DNA from 2 places in the Kitasatospora sp. NPDC053308 genome. Region 2 is predicted to be linked to the other one. Evidence: riboswitches for the same ligand, from Rfam matches in the RefSeq annotation. Region 2 holds a riboswitch; the other holds the start of a gene.

Region 1 (7,255 bases), on a different contig from region 2:
GGATCCAGGCGCTCGCGCTGATGCAGGGCGATCCCGCGCTGGCCGACCTGGCGAGCGTGCTGGACGCGATCGAGCGCCCGCGCTCGGGCTTCGAGCAGTACCACGCGCTGCTGGCGGCCCGGGGGCTGCTCTCCCGGCTGCCGGTCGCCGGGGCGCAGCGGCTGCGGGACGCGGTGGCGGGGCAGCTGGTCGATCCGCGGGGCATCCCGTACGGCTCGGACCGCAGCTGGCTGGCGGAGAAGATCCTCTCCCGGCTGCAGGTGCCGGCGTTCGTGCCGGCGCAGTCGGCCGCGGTGCCCTCCACTCCGGTCGCGCCCACCGCCGGCTCCGAGGCCTCCGCGCCCGCCGCGCCCATCGTGAGCTCCGAGGCCGGTTCCTAGACGGTGAAGCGCAGTTCCGGCTGCTCCCACGGGGTCCTGGGCTGCGGCGGCCGGGTACCGGTGCGGACGGCGCCCATCCGCAGGTAGAAGCGTTCCGCGGGCGGGTGCGACACGACCTTGACCGCGGCGATCCCGGCCGCCCGCGCGCGGTCGAGCATGTCCGTGATCAACTGCCGTCCGATGCCCAGCCCCTGGGCCTCGTCGGCGACGAACATCAGGTCCAATTCGGCCGGTTCGCGGATCAGCGCGTAGAAGCCGAGCAGGCGGTCGTCGGCGTCGTCCACGGCCATCCGCACCTCGTGCCAGGCGAGGTAGTCGGGCCTCACCCGGTAGCCGTCGATCATCGCGAAGTAGGCGCCGCGGTAGGCGCGGGAGGCCTGGATGAGCGCGGTGAGCCGCTCGGCGTCGGCTGTCCCGGCACGCCGGATCGTCAACTGGACCATGCCGCGAGTATAGGAGTGAAATGGCGAAGTGACCATTACAGGGTGACCGCTACGCGCAGGTCGGTCCCGTCCGGCGGCGTCGGTCGGCGGCCCGCAGCACCAGCACGCGGCGGACGCGGTCGTCCCCGGCCCGGTGGAAGCGGTGCACCTCGCTGGCGATCCGGCGCTCGCCGAGCGCGTACCGCAACGGGTCGAGGTGGCCGCAGCGGCGGCCCCGCCCGTCGTGCAGCGGCTGGACGCGCACCTCGCCGTCCGGGGCGGTGACCCGCACCAGCTCCGCCAGGGCGGCCAACTGGTGCTCGGGGCCGAACACTTCGGGGTAGGCGAAGAGCAGGTAGCCGCTCAGGGTGAGGGCGAAGGTGCCGTCCGCGAAGGGCAGTCGGGGCAGCGCGGCGGCGACGTACCGCTGGGGGTGCGCGGCGGAGTCGGTGGCGAACAGCCGACGGGCGCGGTCCCAGCTGCGCAGGTAGCGGTCGGGCCGGTCGCGGCGGGACGAGGGGTACAGGTGCGGGCGGTCGGCCATCGCGGTGGCCATCGCCGCCCGGGCGGACCGCGCCGCCGCCGCGACCAGCGGGAGCGGCAGCGCGTACGCCGGGTCGGCGGCGATCACCCGGCAGCCCAGCTCGCCCGCTTCGGCGGCCAGGCCGGCCGCGCCGCCGGGGCAGTCCAGCAACGGGCCGGGCAGGGCCGCGAGCCGGGCCCGGGTCAGGTCGAACTGGGCGCAGTACTCGTCCAACGGACGCGAGGTGACCAGGACGTCCGGGGGTACGGGAGGAAGGCCGGTGGCGGACACGCGGTCATCCGAACACGCTCCGGCCCCGCCCGCACCCGGAGGGCGACCGAGGCCGGAGCGGACGGGGGCGGGGCGGGGCGGAGGGTGGGGCGGAGGGTGGAGCCGGGGCCGGGCCGGGGCCGTCGTCCGGGGCCGGGGCCGGTACCTGGCGGCGGCTCAGCGGCCGAGCAGGCCCTGGGCGGCGGCCCGGTTGACGTTGGTCAGGCCGCGGACCAGCTGCGCGGTGAGGAACACCAGCAGCACCCCGGCCGCCGAGAACGCCGCGATCTGCCACGTGCCCTCGATGTAGTAGACGTGCTGGACGTGGTGGCTGTCCGTGTAGTCGAACACCCGGTAGCCGCGCCAGGAGGTGTAGGTCGGGAAGACCCAGTGGTAGACCGGGTAGAGCGCCATCGCCCAGCCGAGCAGCAGGAACACCAGCGTCATGGCGAAGCTGAAGACCGCCCAGGGGAACATCACCACCTGGTGCAGCGCGGCCTTCCAGCCCGCCCCGTCCGCCAGCCGCGCGGTGATCGCGCCCCAGCCGCCCGGGCGGACCTGCCGCACCGGCTTCGGACCGGGGACGTCCAGCCCCAGCATGCCGCGCACCCGGGCCCGCTCCAGCCGGCCGAAGCCGCGGCCCACCGTGGTCAGACCGGCCAGCACGGGCAGGCCGAGGGCGGTGACGAAGGTGCCCAGGCCGAGGCAGAACAGGGTGATCGCGGCGGTGAAACCGGCGATCGCCACCGGCAGGGCGGTGAGCGCGTAGCCGACCTCGCGGTAGTACTGAGCGGAGAACGGTGCCTGCCAGAAGGCCGGCGGGTGCTCGGTCCGGTGGGCCCGGGTCGGGAGCGGCTGGTGGCCCTGACCGTCACCGCCCAGGACGTCCCACTCGTGGTCCCGCGTGCTTCGGCTGCTGCTCATGTCCCGGCCCCGGCCCCTCGTTCTGACGCTCGTTCGTGTTCCCTGACGACGTCCAGTCTGCTCCGGGGGCGGGTGGCGGGGGCATCCGGAGGCCTGGCGGATCGGGGGTGGGGTTAACCCCCGGCCGGGCCCGGCCACTGGTCGGCGCGCAGCGCGTAGCGGTACCCGTCGGCGCCGGCGCCGCCCTCCGATCCGCCCTGCCGCTCCCGCCCCTCCGGCCGGAACCCGAGCCGGGTGAGGACCGTGACCGAGGCCGTGTTGCCCACCGCGACCCGGGCATCGACGCGGTGCAGCTCCAGGGTGCGGAAGGCGAAGTCGCAGAGCAGGCGGGTGATCTCGCCCGCGTAGCCGCGGCCCCGGGACTCGCGGCCGAGGACGCAGCCGAGCTCGGCGCCGCGGTGCCCGTCGAGGGTGAGCGAGGCCTGCCCGATCGGGGTCGCGTCCTGCGGGTCCGGCGCGTCGGCGAGCCTGGTCACGGCGAGCCGGTAGGTGTCCCGTTGCTCGGCCATCGCCTCCTCCAGGTAGAGCTCGATCTGGTCGGCGCAGGTCTCGCGGTCGTGCGGCGCGAAGGGCAGGTGGCGGGTCACCTCCGGGTCGCCGAACAGCGCGTGCAGCGCGTCCACGTCACCCTCGGTGTGGTGGTACTCGCGGATGGCCAGGCGGGGGCCGGTGAGTCGTACGGGGACCATGGCAGCCGACCCTACCCGCCCCCGACGGCTACCGTTCGGACTATGAACGACGATGACCTGCGGCTCGCCCCGCGCACCAGGGCCGCCGACCTGCTCGCCTGGGCGGCCGAGCAGGGCCGCGCGCCGGTGGCCGAGGAGCCGCTGCGCACGGTGCTGGCGCTGCTGGAGCTGGGCGAGGGCAGGATGCACGACGGCTGGCCCGAACTGACCTCCAACGCGGTGGAGCACCTGCTCTACGAGCGGCTCCACCTGTACGTCCAACCCGCGCCCGAGGCGGACCCGCTCGCGTACGGCGCCGCCGTCCGGCTGCTGGTCGACCACCAGCGGGCCGCCCGGCGGCTCAACGCCAAGCGCCAGGAACGGCTGCACGCGGAGGCCGAGTGGCAGGGCGAGGTCGCGGCCGGCCTGCTGCGCCGCGCCGACCTGGTGACCTGGCCCCGGTTGTACGCCCTGCTGCTGCACGCGCACGGGGTGGACGTCACGGACGGTGAGGCGGTGCGGGACTGGCTGGCCGGCTTCGGCGGTCTCGCGGAGGAGGAGCGGCTCGCCGCGTTCGAGGCGCTGGCGGCGGCCGGCTGGCTGGACGAGCCGGACGAGCAGGGCTGGGGGCCCGGCCGGGTGCTGTCGGTCGGCATGGCCACGGACGGCGCGCGGCGGCTGCTGGAGCAGGGGCTGATGCGGCGCAGCTACCGCAACCTGGCCGAGCTGACCGCGCTCGGGCGGCCGATGCCGGACGAACTGGCCGGGGACTTCGGGCAGTTCGAGGAGGCGGCGGTCGGCGCGGCGCTCGACCTGTTCGGGGAGTGGACGGTGCCGGGGCTGCCGCGGCTGCTGGTGGAGGAGTTCCCGGAGCTGGCGCCGGAGCCGGGCCCGGAGGAGATCGACGCCTACCTGGCGCAGCTGCCCGCGGAGGAGTGAGAGCGGCGCGACGGCGCGAGGAGCCCCCGGCCGCGTGCGGTCGGGGGCTCCTCGGTGTCCGGCGGCCTCGGGCGGCCAGGGGCGTCCGAGGCTTCTCGGGGTGTGGTTACGGGGTGAGGCCGCGCTGCTGGAGCCAGGGCTCCGGGTCGACCGGGGCGCCGCCGCCCGGGCGGACCTCCAGGTGCAGGTGCGGGCCGGTGACGTTGCCGGTCGCGCCGACCTTGCCGATCTGCTGGCCGGCGGTGACCCCGCCGGAGCCCTTGATGATCGAGGAGAGGTGGCAGTACCAGATCTCGGTGCCGTCGGGCAGGGTCTCGACGATCCGGTAGCCGTACGAGCCGGACCAGCCGGCCGAGGTGATGGTGCCCTGGCCGAGCGCGTAGACGGGGGTGCCGGTGTCGGCGGCGAAGTCCAGGCCGGTGTGCAGGTTGGCCCAGTAGCGGGCGCTCTGGCCGTAGTGCGCGGAGAGCCGGTAGTCCTTCACCGGGAGGGTGAGGGCGGCGGCGCGCTTGGCCTCGGCCTCCGCGGCGGCCCGCTTGGCCTCGGCCTCCTTGGCGGCGGCCTTGGCCTCGGCCTCCTGCGCGGCCTGGACGCGGGCGGTCTCCTCGGCGGCGGTGCGCTGGCTGTCGGCCTGCTGCTGGATCCGGGCGGCGAGCGCCAGACCGGGGTCGGCGGAGAGTGCGACCGGGCTCTCGTCCGGGGCCTCGACGGCGGGGGCGGCGGCCGGAGGGGCCGCGGCGAAGCCGGTGGCACCCAGGGTGGCGGCGACGGCGGTGACACCGAGCAGCGGGGAGGCTCCGCGCGTCTGACGCGGCATCCGGTGGCGGTTGGTCTCGGCCTCGGGCCCGAAGGACTCCGGCCCGAAGGACTCGGGGCCGCGGGACTCCGGCCCGTCCGGACCGGGGTGGTCGAGTAGCTGGGTACCGGCTGCGGGGCCGGCCGGGTGTGCCGGGGTGTGCGTCGACGCCACGGAGGCGCGCTCCTTTCCTTCCTTCGCGCCTACCGGGTTAGCTGACGGGTTCGGAGCAGGAAGGTCTCCTACGGCCGGGCCGGAGCCCCGCCGATTCACCCCAGGGAACGTGGTTCCCCGGCTCCCTGACCTGCCCGGAGGCCGGCCGGTGGGATTAGGCGACGGCGCACGGTGCCGTCTGGGTACGGCGTTGACGACCGCGCTGCGTTATCAGACGTTAATCCTAGGACGCCCTGATTCCAAGCCATCCGTCCGGGACGGCCGGGGAGCAGGTGATCGGACGTCAACGAACGACACCTCATACGAGCACCCCATCTGAGTACTCCTACTCATGTGCGGCCCGACCGCGCGGCCGCATCCTGACGCCATGAGCGCACCGATGAAGAACCACACCACGGCCGCGTACTACGTCCAGGCCGTCCTCTCCTTCGCCCTGTCGGGCGTCGCCCTCGCCGTCGGGATCGCCTACCTGCCGGTCGGCGGCTGGACCCGGGCGTTCCTGGGGATCGGCCTCCTCTACACCGTCACCTCCGCGTTCACCCTGGCGAAGGTGGTCCGGGACCGGCACGAGTCCGCCGAGATCGTCAGCCGGGTCGACCAGGCCCGGCTGGAGAAGCTGCTCAGCGAGCACGACCCGTTCAAGGTCGAGGGGGCCTGAAGGCCCGGATCCCTCCCTCTCCACCTCCTCTTCCACCCCCTCTTCGACCCCTCTTCGACTCTCGCCGGCCGAGGGCTTGACGGCTAAGGCTATTAGCCTTAGCTTTATGGCTATCGGCAGTACCGCCGATGCCCCGCAGCAGCGGACCGAGGAGGCCCACCATGAACGCCACCATCACCCCGGAGACCCAGTACCTGACCGTCCCCGGCGGGCGGATCGCCTTCGACGACACCCGCCAGGGCGACGGCACGCCCGTCGTCCTGCTCCCCGGAATGCTCGACAGCCGCGCCGCGTACCGGCACCTGCGCCCGCTGCTCGTCGCGGCCGGCCACCGCGTCATCACCATGGACCTGCGCGGCTTCGGCGACTCCTCCCTCACCTGGGACGACTACGGCCCGGCCGCCATCGCCGGTGACGTCCTCGCCCTGCTCGACCACCTCGGCATCCGGCGCGCCGTCCTCGCCGGCAACTCGTACACCGGCGCGACCGTGGTCAAGGCCGCCGGGGACGCGCCCGAGCGGATCGCCGGGATCGTCCTGATCGACGCCTTCGTCGAGAACCCGCAGCCCGGCGTCCTGATGCGCGGCGTCCTCGGCCTGATGGGCGCGGCACTCGTCCACTGGCCCGCCTTCTGGGGCTTCTACCTGCGCCGGATGGCCTTCCCCGGTGCCAAGCCCGCCGACTTCGACGCCTACGTCGACGGGCTGGTCGCCGCCCTGCGCACCCCCGGCCGGAAGACCGCCACCCGCGGGTACGTCACCGGCGACTCCGCGCCGACCGGCTGGACCGCCGCGGTGCGGTGCCCCGCCCTCGTGGTCATGGGCAGCAAGGACCCCGACTTCCCGAAGCCGGAACTCGTCGCCGACCGGCAGGTCGCGGCCCTGCGCGCGCGGAAGGCGATGATCGAGGGGTCCGGGCACTACCCGATGGCCGACAACCCGCAGGCCACCGCGGACGCCCTGCTGCCCTTCCTCGCCGACCTCGCCTGAGCGACCGGCCCCGCCCGCTTCCGTACGGAGACCCGACCATGCCCCGCGTAGGACTGACCCCCGACCAGGTCGTCGACCACGCCCTCGCCCTCATCGACGACCAGGGCGCCGACGCCCTCACCCTGGCCGCCGTCGCCGCCCGGGCCGGCGTCGCCACCCCCTCGCTGTACAAGCACGTCAGCGGCGGTCTCGCCGAACTCCGGCGGCTGATCGCCGTCCGGGTCACCGAGGAACTGGCCGACCGTCTCGCGGACGCCGCCGTCGGGCGCAGCGGGGACGACGCCGTCGCAGCCGTCCTGCGCGCCTACCACGCGTACGCCGTCGAGCACCCGCACCGCTACCACGCCCTCCCCCAGGCCCCGCAGCCCGACGACGACCTGGCCCGGGCGGCCGCCCGGCTCGTCGGCGTGATCATCGCCGTCCTGCGGGAGTACGGCCTGGACGGCTCCGAAGCGATCCACGCCGCCCGCACCGTCCGGTCCCTCGCGCACGGCTTCGCCTCGCTCACCACC
Region 2 (7,255 bases):
GCCGTTCTTCGACCAGGACGGCGTGCACGAGATCTACCGCAGCTGGCGCAAGATCCTCGACGAGTACCCGGGCCAGCGGATCGGGGTCGCCGAGGCCTGGACCCCGACCGTCCAGCGCACCGCCAACTACGTCCGCCCCGACGAACTGCACCAGGCGTTCAACTTCCAGTACCTGGGCACCGATTGGGATGCCACCGCGCTGCGCGAGGTGATCGACGTCTCGCTCGACTCGATGCGCCCGGTCGACGCCCCCACCACCTGGGTGCTGTCCAACCACGACGTCACCCGGCACGCCACCCGGTTCGCCAACGAGCCGGGCCTCGGCACCCAGATCCGCACCCCCGGCGACCGCGAACTCGGCCTGCGCCGCGCCCGCGCCGCCACCCTGTTGATGCTCGCGCTGCCCGGCTCCGCGTACATCTACCAGGGCGAGGAGCTCGGCCTGCCCGACGTCACCGACCTGCCCGACGAGGTCCGCCAGGACCCGTCCTTCTTCCGCCAGGCCGGACAGGACGGCTACCGCGACGGCTGCCGCGTCCCGATCCCGTGGTCCGGCACCGAGGCCCCGTACGGCTTCGGACCGGTGGCCGGCGGCCCGTCCTGGCTGCCGCAGCCCGCCACCTGGGCCGAACTGAGCGTCGAGGCGCAGACCGGCGACCCGTCCTCCACCCTGGAGCTCTACCGCAGCGCGCTGGCCGTCCGCCGGGCGCAGGCCGACCTCGGCGCCGGTACCGGGGTCGAGTGGCTGGACGGCCCCGAGGGCACCCTGCTGTTCCGCCGCGGCTCCTTCGTGTGCACCGTGAACACCACCGGCGAGCCGGTGCGGGTGGCGACCCCGGGCAGGCTGCTGCTCGCCTCGGCCGACCTCGTGGTGGACGGCGGCGAGACGGTGCTCGCTCCGGACAGCACCGGCTGGTGGGCGGTCTGACGTGGTTGCAATAGGCTCTGGGACCGTGACTACGGCGCGACTCTCAGACATCGCGGCGCAGGCGGGGGTCAGCGAAGCCACCGTCTCCCGCGTGCTCAACGGCAAGGCGAACGTCTCCGCCGCCACCCGGCAGACGGTGCTGGCCGCACTCGACGTGCTCGGGTACGAGCGGCCGACCCGGCTGCGCCAGCGCAGTGCCGGGCTGATCGGGCTGATCACACCGGAGTTGAGCAACCCGATCTTCCCCGCGCTGGCGCAGGTGATCGAGCAGGTGCTCAGCCGGCACGGCTACACGCCGGTGCTGTGCACCCAGACCCCGGGCGGCTCCACCGAGGACGAACTGGTGGAGATGCTGGTGGACCGGGGCGTGGCGGGCATCGTCTTCGTCTCCGGGCTGCACGCCGACACCACGGCCGACCACGACCGCTACGCGCGGCTGGCCGGGCGCGGGGTGCCGTTCGTGCTGATCAACGGCTTCAGCGAGAAGATCGACGCGCCGTTCATCTCGCCGGACGACCGGGCCGCGATGTGGATGGCCGTCCAGCACCTGGCCGAACTCGGGCACGAGCGGATCGGGCTGGCCGTCGGGCAGCGCCGGTACGTCCCGGTGCTGCGCAAGATAGAAGGCTTCACGGCGGCGATGCGCGAGGTGCTCGGGCGTACCCGGGAGGAGGCCGAGGACCTCGTCCACCACACGCTGTTCAGCGTGGAGGGCGGGCACGCGGCGGCCGGCGCGCTGCTCGACAAGGGCTGCACGGCGATCGTCTGCGGGAGCGACATGATGGCGCTCGGAGCGATCCGGGCGGTGCGGCAGCGGGGGCTGTCGGTGCCGCACGACGTGTCGGTGGTCGGCTTCGACGACTCGCCGCTGATCGCCTTCACCGAGCCGCCGTTGACCACGATCCGCCAGCCGGTCGAGGCGATGGCCACGGCGGCGGTGGACGCGCTGCTGGAAGAAGTCGGCGGGAACGCCGCGCAGCGGGGCGAGTTCATGTTCCAGCCGGAGCTGGTGATGCGCGGGTCCACCGGCGCCTGCGCGCGCTGAGCGTCGGGCCGGTGTCCTGAGCTGCGGGCCCGTGGCGTGCGTGCGGCGCGCCCCGGGCGGCGGTCGGCCGTAAGGCCAACGGAAGGGCCCCGGAGGGCAGTTGCTCTCCGGGGCCCTTCGGCGTACGCCGGTTCAGCCCTCCTGGGCGCTCGGGCGGTCGACGGTGAGGCGGTGGCCGTCGGTCGTTTCGCCGGTACGGGTCTCGGTGCGGCGGCCGCGGGCCAGGTAGTCGCGCAGGACCAGTTCGACGGCGTCCTGTGGGTTCTTGGTACCGGAGAGCATCATCGCGTCGATCGCGAGGTTCGCGTCGAGCGTGACGGTGACCTGGGCCATGTGACTCCTCCTCGGGTGCAGAGCAGCAGCATGCCCGTTGGGACCGGGTTTCACCACGGGGATACGCCGAAGCCCCGGGAGGAGCGACCAGACTCCTCCCGGGGCGGTGGGCTGCCGGGGTTCGGATGACAGCTGACAGATAACAGATGTTGAAATCTGTTATCTGTCAGCTGTTATCTGTCGGCTGTCATCTGTCAGCCGTCGGCCGTCATCCGTCTGCCGAACGCGCCGTCGACCGTCGACCGTCAGCCGTACGCCGTGACGGATCCTCAGACCCGGCCGGCGAAGTCCGGGGCCCAGTTGGCGATGGTCTGCTCGCGCACGCCCGCGCTCGGGTTGGCGGCCTCGACGTACTTGCCGCCGCCGACGTAGATCGCGACGTGGTAGACGCCCGAGTCCTTGCCGTTGTTGGACCAGAACAGCAGGTCGCCCGGCTGCAGGCTGTCCAGCGAGACGTGGGTGCTGGCGGCGGCCTGGTCGGCGGCGACGCGCGGGATGGAGATGCCCGCGGCGCGCAGCGCGGCCTGGGTCAGGCCGGAGCAGTCCCAGCCGCCGTTGCCGGTGCCGCCGTAGACGTAGGCCTGGCCGACCTTGGACTCGGCGAAGGACACCGCGGCGGCCATGCTGCCGGTGGCGGCCTGGGCCGGGGCGGCCGGCTTGGCGGCCGGGGTCTGGGTCTGAGCGGCCGGCTTGGCGTTCACGGAACCGCCGTTCGCGGACTGACCGGACTTCTGCGGGCGGTTGAACCAGGTGAAGTCCGAGCCGGACTTGTCCGAGGAGCCGGACTGCTGGGCCTGGTCGCCGTCACCGAAGGTCAGGTGCTGGCCCGGGTAGATGGTGTCCGGGCCCTCGGTCAGGGTGCTGCGGTTGAGCTCGTACAGCCGCTGCCAGCCGCCCTGGACGTTGTGCTTGTCGGCGATGGCGGACAGCCAGTCGCCCGCGACCACGGTGTAGTCGTGGTCCTGGGCCCACTGCTGGTGCTTCTGGGTCCAGTTGGTGGCGGCGGAGTCGGTGGAGGCCTGCGCGTCGGTCTGGGCCGGCACGGCGGGCTTGGCGGGCTTCGCGGCCGGGGCCGAGGTCTGCGCCGGCTTGGCGGCCGGGGCGGCGGGCGCGGCCGGCTTGGCGGCGGCCGAGGTGTCGACGGCGGCCGGGGTGCCGCCCTTGGTCAGGCCGGCCTGGACCGAGCACACCGGCCAGGCGCCGGGGCCCTGCGAGGCGAGCACCTTCTCGGCGACGGCGATCTGCTGGTCCTTGGTGGCCAGGTCGGCGCGCGAGGCGTAGGCGGTGCCGCCGAAGGCGGACCAGGTGCTCTGGGTGAACTGGAGGCCGCCGTAGAAGCCGTTGCCGGTGTTGATGCTCCAGTTGCCGCTGCTCTCGCACTGGGCGACCTTGTCCCAGGTGGCGACGGAGGCGGCGGAGGCGGTGCCGGAGACGAGGCAGGGAATGGTGAGGCCGACGCCCGCGACGCCGATGGCGGCGATCACGCGGCGGGTGCGGCTGGACAGGCGAGTGCCGTTGGTGGGCAGCATGAAGACGCGGTCCTCTCCCACGCCTGCGAGGTGAGCTGTCGGATTCGGGCTGGAGTTGCCCGGCCGCGCGTGGCGCGGCTTCACCCCTAGCCCTGAACCGTTCCGAGGACCGGTCCGGGGCGACTTACCTGTGGGTCCCCCGCTCCTGCCGTGGTGCGTTATTCGCGCTGCCAGGACATCCGACGGCAGGACTCGGCGTTGCGGATGAACTGGGTCCGTGTGGTCACGAACGGGGAGCACGTTAAGCAGACTTAAGTTAAAACTGCAAATAGCTGTGATGTGTATCACGGTTTAGTGGGAACTGCCCCGTGGGTCGGAATTCATGATCGAAAATGGTCGCGCAATGATCATTTTCTGGCAATTCCACTGCGGATATCCATAACTGTCTCCGCCTCAGGAAATGCATGACGGTGTGTCGAAGCGCGAGGGGGCGCACTCCTCGATCCGGGGGAGCCATCGCGATTCAAGCGCTGGAGGGCGCGCCGGGGGCGCCCGGGAAACGTCTGTCATTTCCTGATGAAGAGAACAGAACGGACATTTCTCTTCAATGTCCGCTTAACTCCCGTACTGTTCCGGTACGGCACGGACCGGTGCCAGGCGAGCAAGCCGGGCAAACCAGGCGGGCAAATCAGGCAGGCAAACCGGGCGGGCGGGCAAACCGGGCGGGATCCCAGGCCAGGGCCCGGCCGGCCGACAGGCCGGCGGGTGGGCCATCGGGCAGCCGGAGAGCGGGCACGGCGAAGGGCCCGGAACGCGAACGGCGTTCCGGGCCCTCTGCGCGCGCGGACGACCGCGCGGTGTCCGTTACTGGCCGACGGCCCCGTCGACGGCCGCGTGGGCGCCACGGGTGCCCTCCACGGCCCCCTCGGCCTCGGCGGCGGCCGCCGCCTCCGCCTCGGCGCGCGCCAGGTCCTCGGCGGACGGCGCGGGCAGCGCGGCCATGTAGGTGGAGGCGATCAGCTGGCCGACGGTCGGGTACGCGCCCAGCGGCGCGGCCGACGGGCAGCCGGTCTCCTCGGCGGCCGCGGCGAGCAGCTCGGAGTCGGCCTCCGGTCCGATCACCAGCGGCGCCAGCGCGGGGCGCTGCGAGCCGGTCTCCTTGAGGTGGTCGACGGCCGCGGCCACCGAGCCGGGCACGTCGAGCGCGGCGGCCACGACCGGGACGGCCAGGCGGGCGGCCAGCAGTACACCGGTGATGCCGGCCGCGGCGGCCGCGTCCTCGCCGCCGACGGTGGTCAGGACCACGCCGTCCGCGGCGGTCGCGATGGCGAACAGCCGGGCCCGGTCGGCGCGGGCCAGCCCGGCCTCGGACAGCCGGACGTGGACGGCCTCGGCGAGCAGCGGGTGCGGGCCGAGCGCGTCGGTGACGGGCGCGCCGTACTCGGCGGCGAGCGCGTGGAGTTCGGGCAGGAAGCCGTGCGGGCCCGGCACCAGCGGCACCAGGACGGGCATCGGCAGGCCGGCCTCGGCGGCCATGGCCAGGAGCTCGGCGACGGTGCGGTCCTCGCCGCCCTCGCCCTCGGCGGAGTCGCCGGGGAGGTATCCGACCGTGGCCTGGACGCCGTGGTGCTCGCTGCGGACGATCGAGAGCAGTTCCTCGACGACCGAGCGGGACTCGGGCCCGGCGGTCGCGGGCACGGCGAGCACCAGGGCCGGGGAGCCGGTGGGGATCTCGGGGCGCTCGGGACGACGGTGGCGCCCCCGCGCACGGGAGCCTGGAGTGCGGACGGGCAGTGGCGCGCCCGGGATGGCTGCGGTGCTCATGCCGGAGATCGTAGGACATCTGCCCGTCCGGCCTGCAGTCGGCTGCCGTGCGGGATTCGCGCGGCCGGGGTGCGGAGTCGGTGCGTCGGCCGCGCCGGTCCGGGCGATTTGCCCGCAATGCGGACATTCCTCGCCCAACCCCCGTACGGGCACGGGCCCTTGCCTAGACGCACCCCGCGGGGTAGGGCGTTGCGGGCGCGGCGCGTGAGATGTCTCACAGTCCGGAGGTCGCCTGACGGAGGGTCACGGCGGCGCGACTCCCGGCGCGCGAAGATCGACATTCAGCGGGGAGCCGCTCACGGCCGGTTATCGGGATACCGGTGATTCAGTGGGCTATGTCCGTTTACGTACCGTCAGGAGAAGGCCCCGTGAAGAGTTCGCGGCGACGGGTGAAAGGCCGCGTGCACCTGCAATGTCCCGTGCTGATGCACGTGCACTGCAGCTATCATCGCGTCAAGTGAGGCGTTGTGCCGGGCCGGTACGGGGCCGGTCCGTTCGTTCGGCGGTGCCGGGGGCGCCGCGCTGGACGACAACTCCGGAGCTCTTCGGGAGACTTCTATGCACGACTCGCAGAACACGCACGGCTCGTACGACACCTACAACGGGATGGCGGCCGCCGATCTCAAGGGGGTGGTCTGGCAGAAGAGCCGGCACAGCAACTCCCAGGGCAACTGCGTCGAGTTCGCGGCCCTGCCGGGCGGGGACGTGGCGATGCGCAACTCGCGCTTCCCGGACGGTCCGGCCCTCATCTACACCCGGGCCGAGATCGCCGCCCTGCTGCTGGGGGCCAAGGACGGGGAGTTCGACCACCTGGCGGTCTGACCGGCTGCCGTGCTTCACCATCGGGGGGCCGTCGTGGGTGCCGACACCGCGACGGCCTTTGTCTTGTCCGCGGCCGCCCACGGCGCTGCCGGTTTCGGGCTCACGGGCCCGCGGCGCTTCGAGCATCGTCCGGTGCCGACGGGGTGATCCGGGATCCGACCGTCGTCGGTGCCGGCAGAACGGCCCGGGGCCTGCTCCACCCGGGGCTTCCTCCGGTCGACCCGTGGCCGACCATGAAGCTGTCCGCCCGTCTGGCGGTCCGCCCCTCCGCCCGTCCGTCCGCCTGTCCGTCCGCCCGACCAGCCGGCTGTCTGACCGACGCTGCGACCATCCGCGCCGGCGGCCACGCGACGCCGCGCGTGCCGGCGGGCGCTAGGCCGAGCGCCGATGCCGTCCGCCCATGTCGACCGGCCCGCCGAGCGCGTCGAGCGCCGACCGTCCGCCGATCTCCGGGGGGCCGTCGAGCGGCCCGTCTCCCGGCTCCGCCTCGAACACGGCCCAGACCACCTTGCCGCTGCCGAGCGGGTGCCAGCCCCAGGAGCGGCTGAAGGACTCCACCAGGTGCAGCCCGCGGCCGGATTCGGCGACGAAGTCCGCCTCCCGTGCCACCGGGCCGATGCTGCTCGGGTCGCTCACCGCGCAGACCACCTGCGGTGCGCGGTGCACGAGGCTTATTCGGATCGGCAGCCGCCCGTCCGGGGTCGCCTGTGTGGGAAAGTCGTACTCGCCCGGGGCGCCGCCCGACGGGTCGGGCCGTGCGCCGATCGCATGCCGGAGCGCATTGGTCACGAGTTCCGACGCCACCAGCGCGACGTCGTCGAACAGCTCCGTCAG

The links. Region 2 has a riboswitch for cyclic di-AMP ahead of ACZ6Y7_RS34365 (transglycosylase family protein). Riboswitches for the same ligand answer to the same signal wherever they lie in the genome.
Region 1: another riboswitch for cyclic di-AMP. It lies ahead of ACZ6Y7_RS00105 (M23 family metallopeptidase); the one in region 2 lies ahead of ACZ6Y7_RS34365 (transglycosylase family protein).

What each region holds. Positions count from the first base shown of each region.
Region 1 is NZ_JBVJJY010000001.1:21,765-29,019, forward strand. It holds gene ACZ6Y7_RS00075 (hypothetical protein) at 1-380, shown strand, start outside; gene ACZ6Y7_RS00080 (GNAT family N-acetyltransferase) at 377-823, opposite strand; gene ACZ6Y7_RS00085 (class I SAM-dependent methyltransferase) at 873-1,616, opposite strand; gene ACZ6Y7_RS00090 (sensor domain-containing protein) at 1,773-2,519, opposite strand; gene ACZ6Y7_RS00095 (GNAT family N-acetyltransferase) at 2,633-3,208, opposite strand; gene ACZ6Y7_RS00100 (hypothetical protein) at 3,251-4,126, shown strand; gene ACZ6Y7_RS00105 (M23 family metallopeptidase) at 4,233-5,096, opposite strand; cyclic di-AMP (ydaO/yuaA leader) riboswitch at 5,109-5,267, opposite strand; gene ACZ6Y7_RS00110 (YiaA/YiaB family inner membrane protein) at 5,464-5,754, shown strand; gene ACZ6Y7_RS00115 (alpha/beta fold hydrolase) at 5,916-6,743, shown strand; gene ACZ6Y7_RS00120 (TetR/AcrR family transcriptional regulator) at 6,782-7,255, shown strand, end outside.
Region 2 is NZ_JBVJJY010000025.1:75,751-83,005, forward strand. It holds gene ACZ6Y7_RS34350 (glycoside hydrolase family 13 protein) at 1-928, shown strand, start outside; gene ACZ6Y7_RS34355 (LacI family DNA-binding transcriptional regulator) at 954-1,973, shown strand; gene ACZ6Y7_RS34360 (hypothetical protein) at 2,106-2,306, opposite strand; gene ACZ6Y7_RS34365 (transglycosylase family protein) at 2,576-3,835, opposite strand; cyclic di-AMP (ydaO/yuaA leader) riboswitch at 3,843-4,001, opposite strand; gene ACZ6Y7_RS34370 (sirohydrochlorin chelatase family protein) at 4,640-5,599, opposite strand; gene ACZ6Y7_RS34375 (DUF397 domain-containing protein) at 6,158-6,421, shown strand; gene ACZ6Y7_RS34380 (ATP-binding protein) at 6,794-7,255, opposite strand, start outside.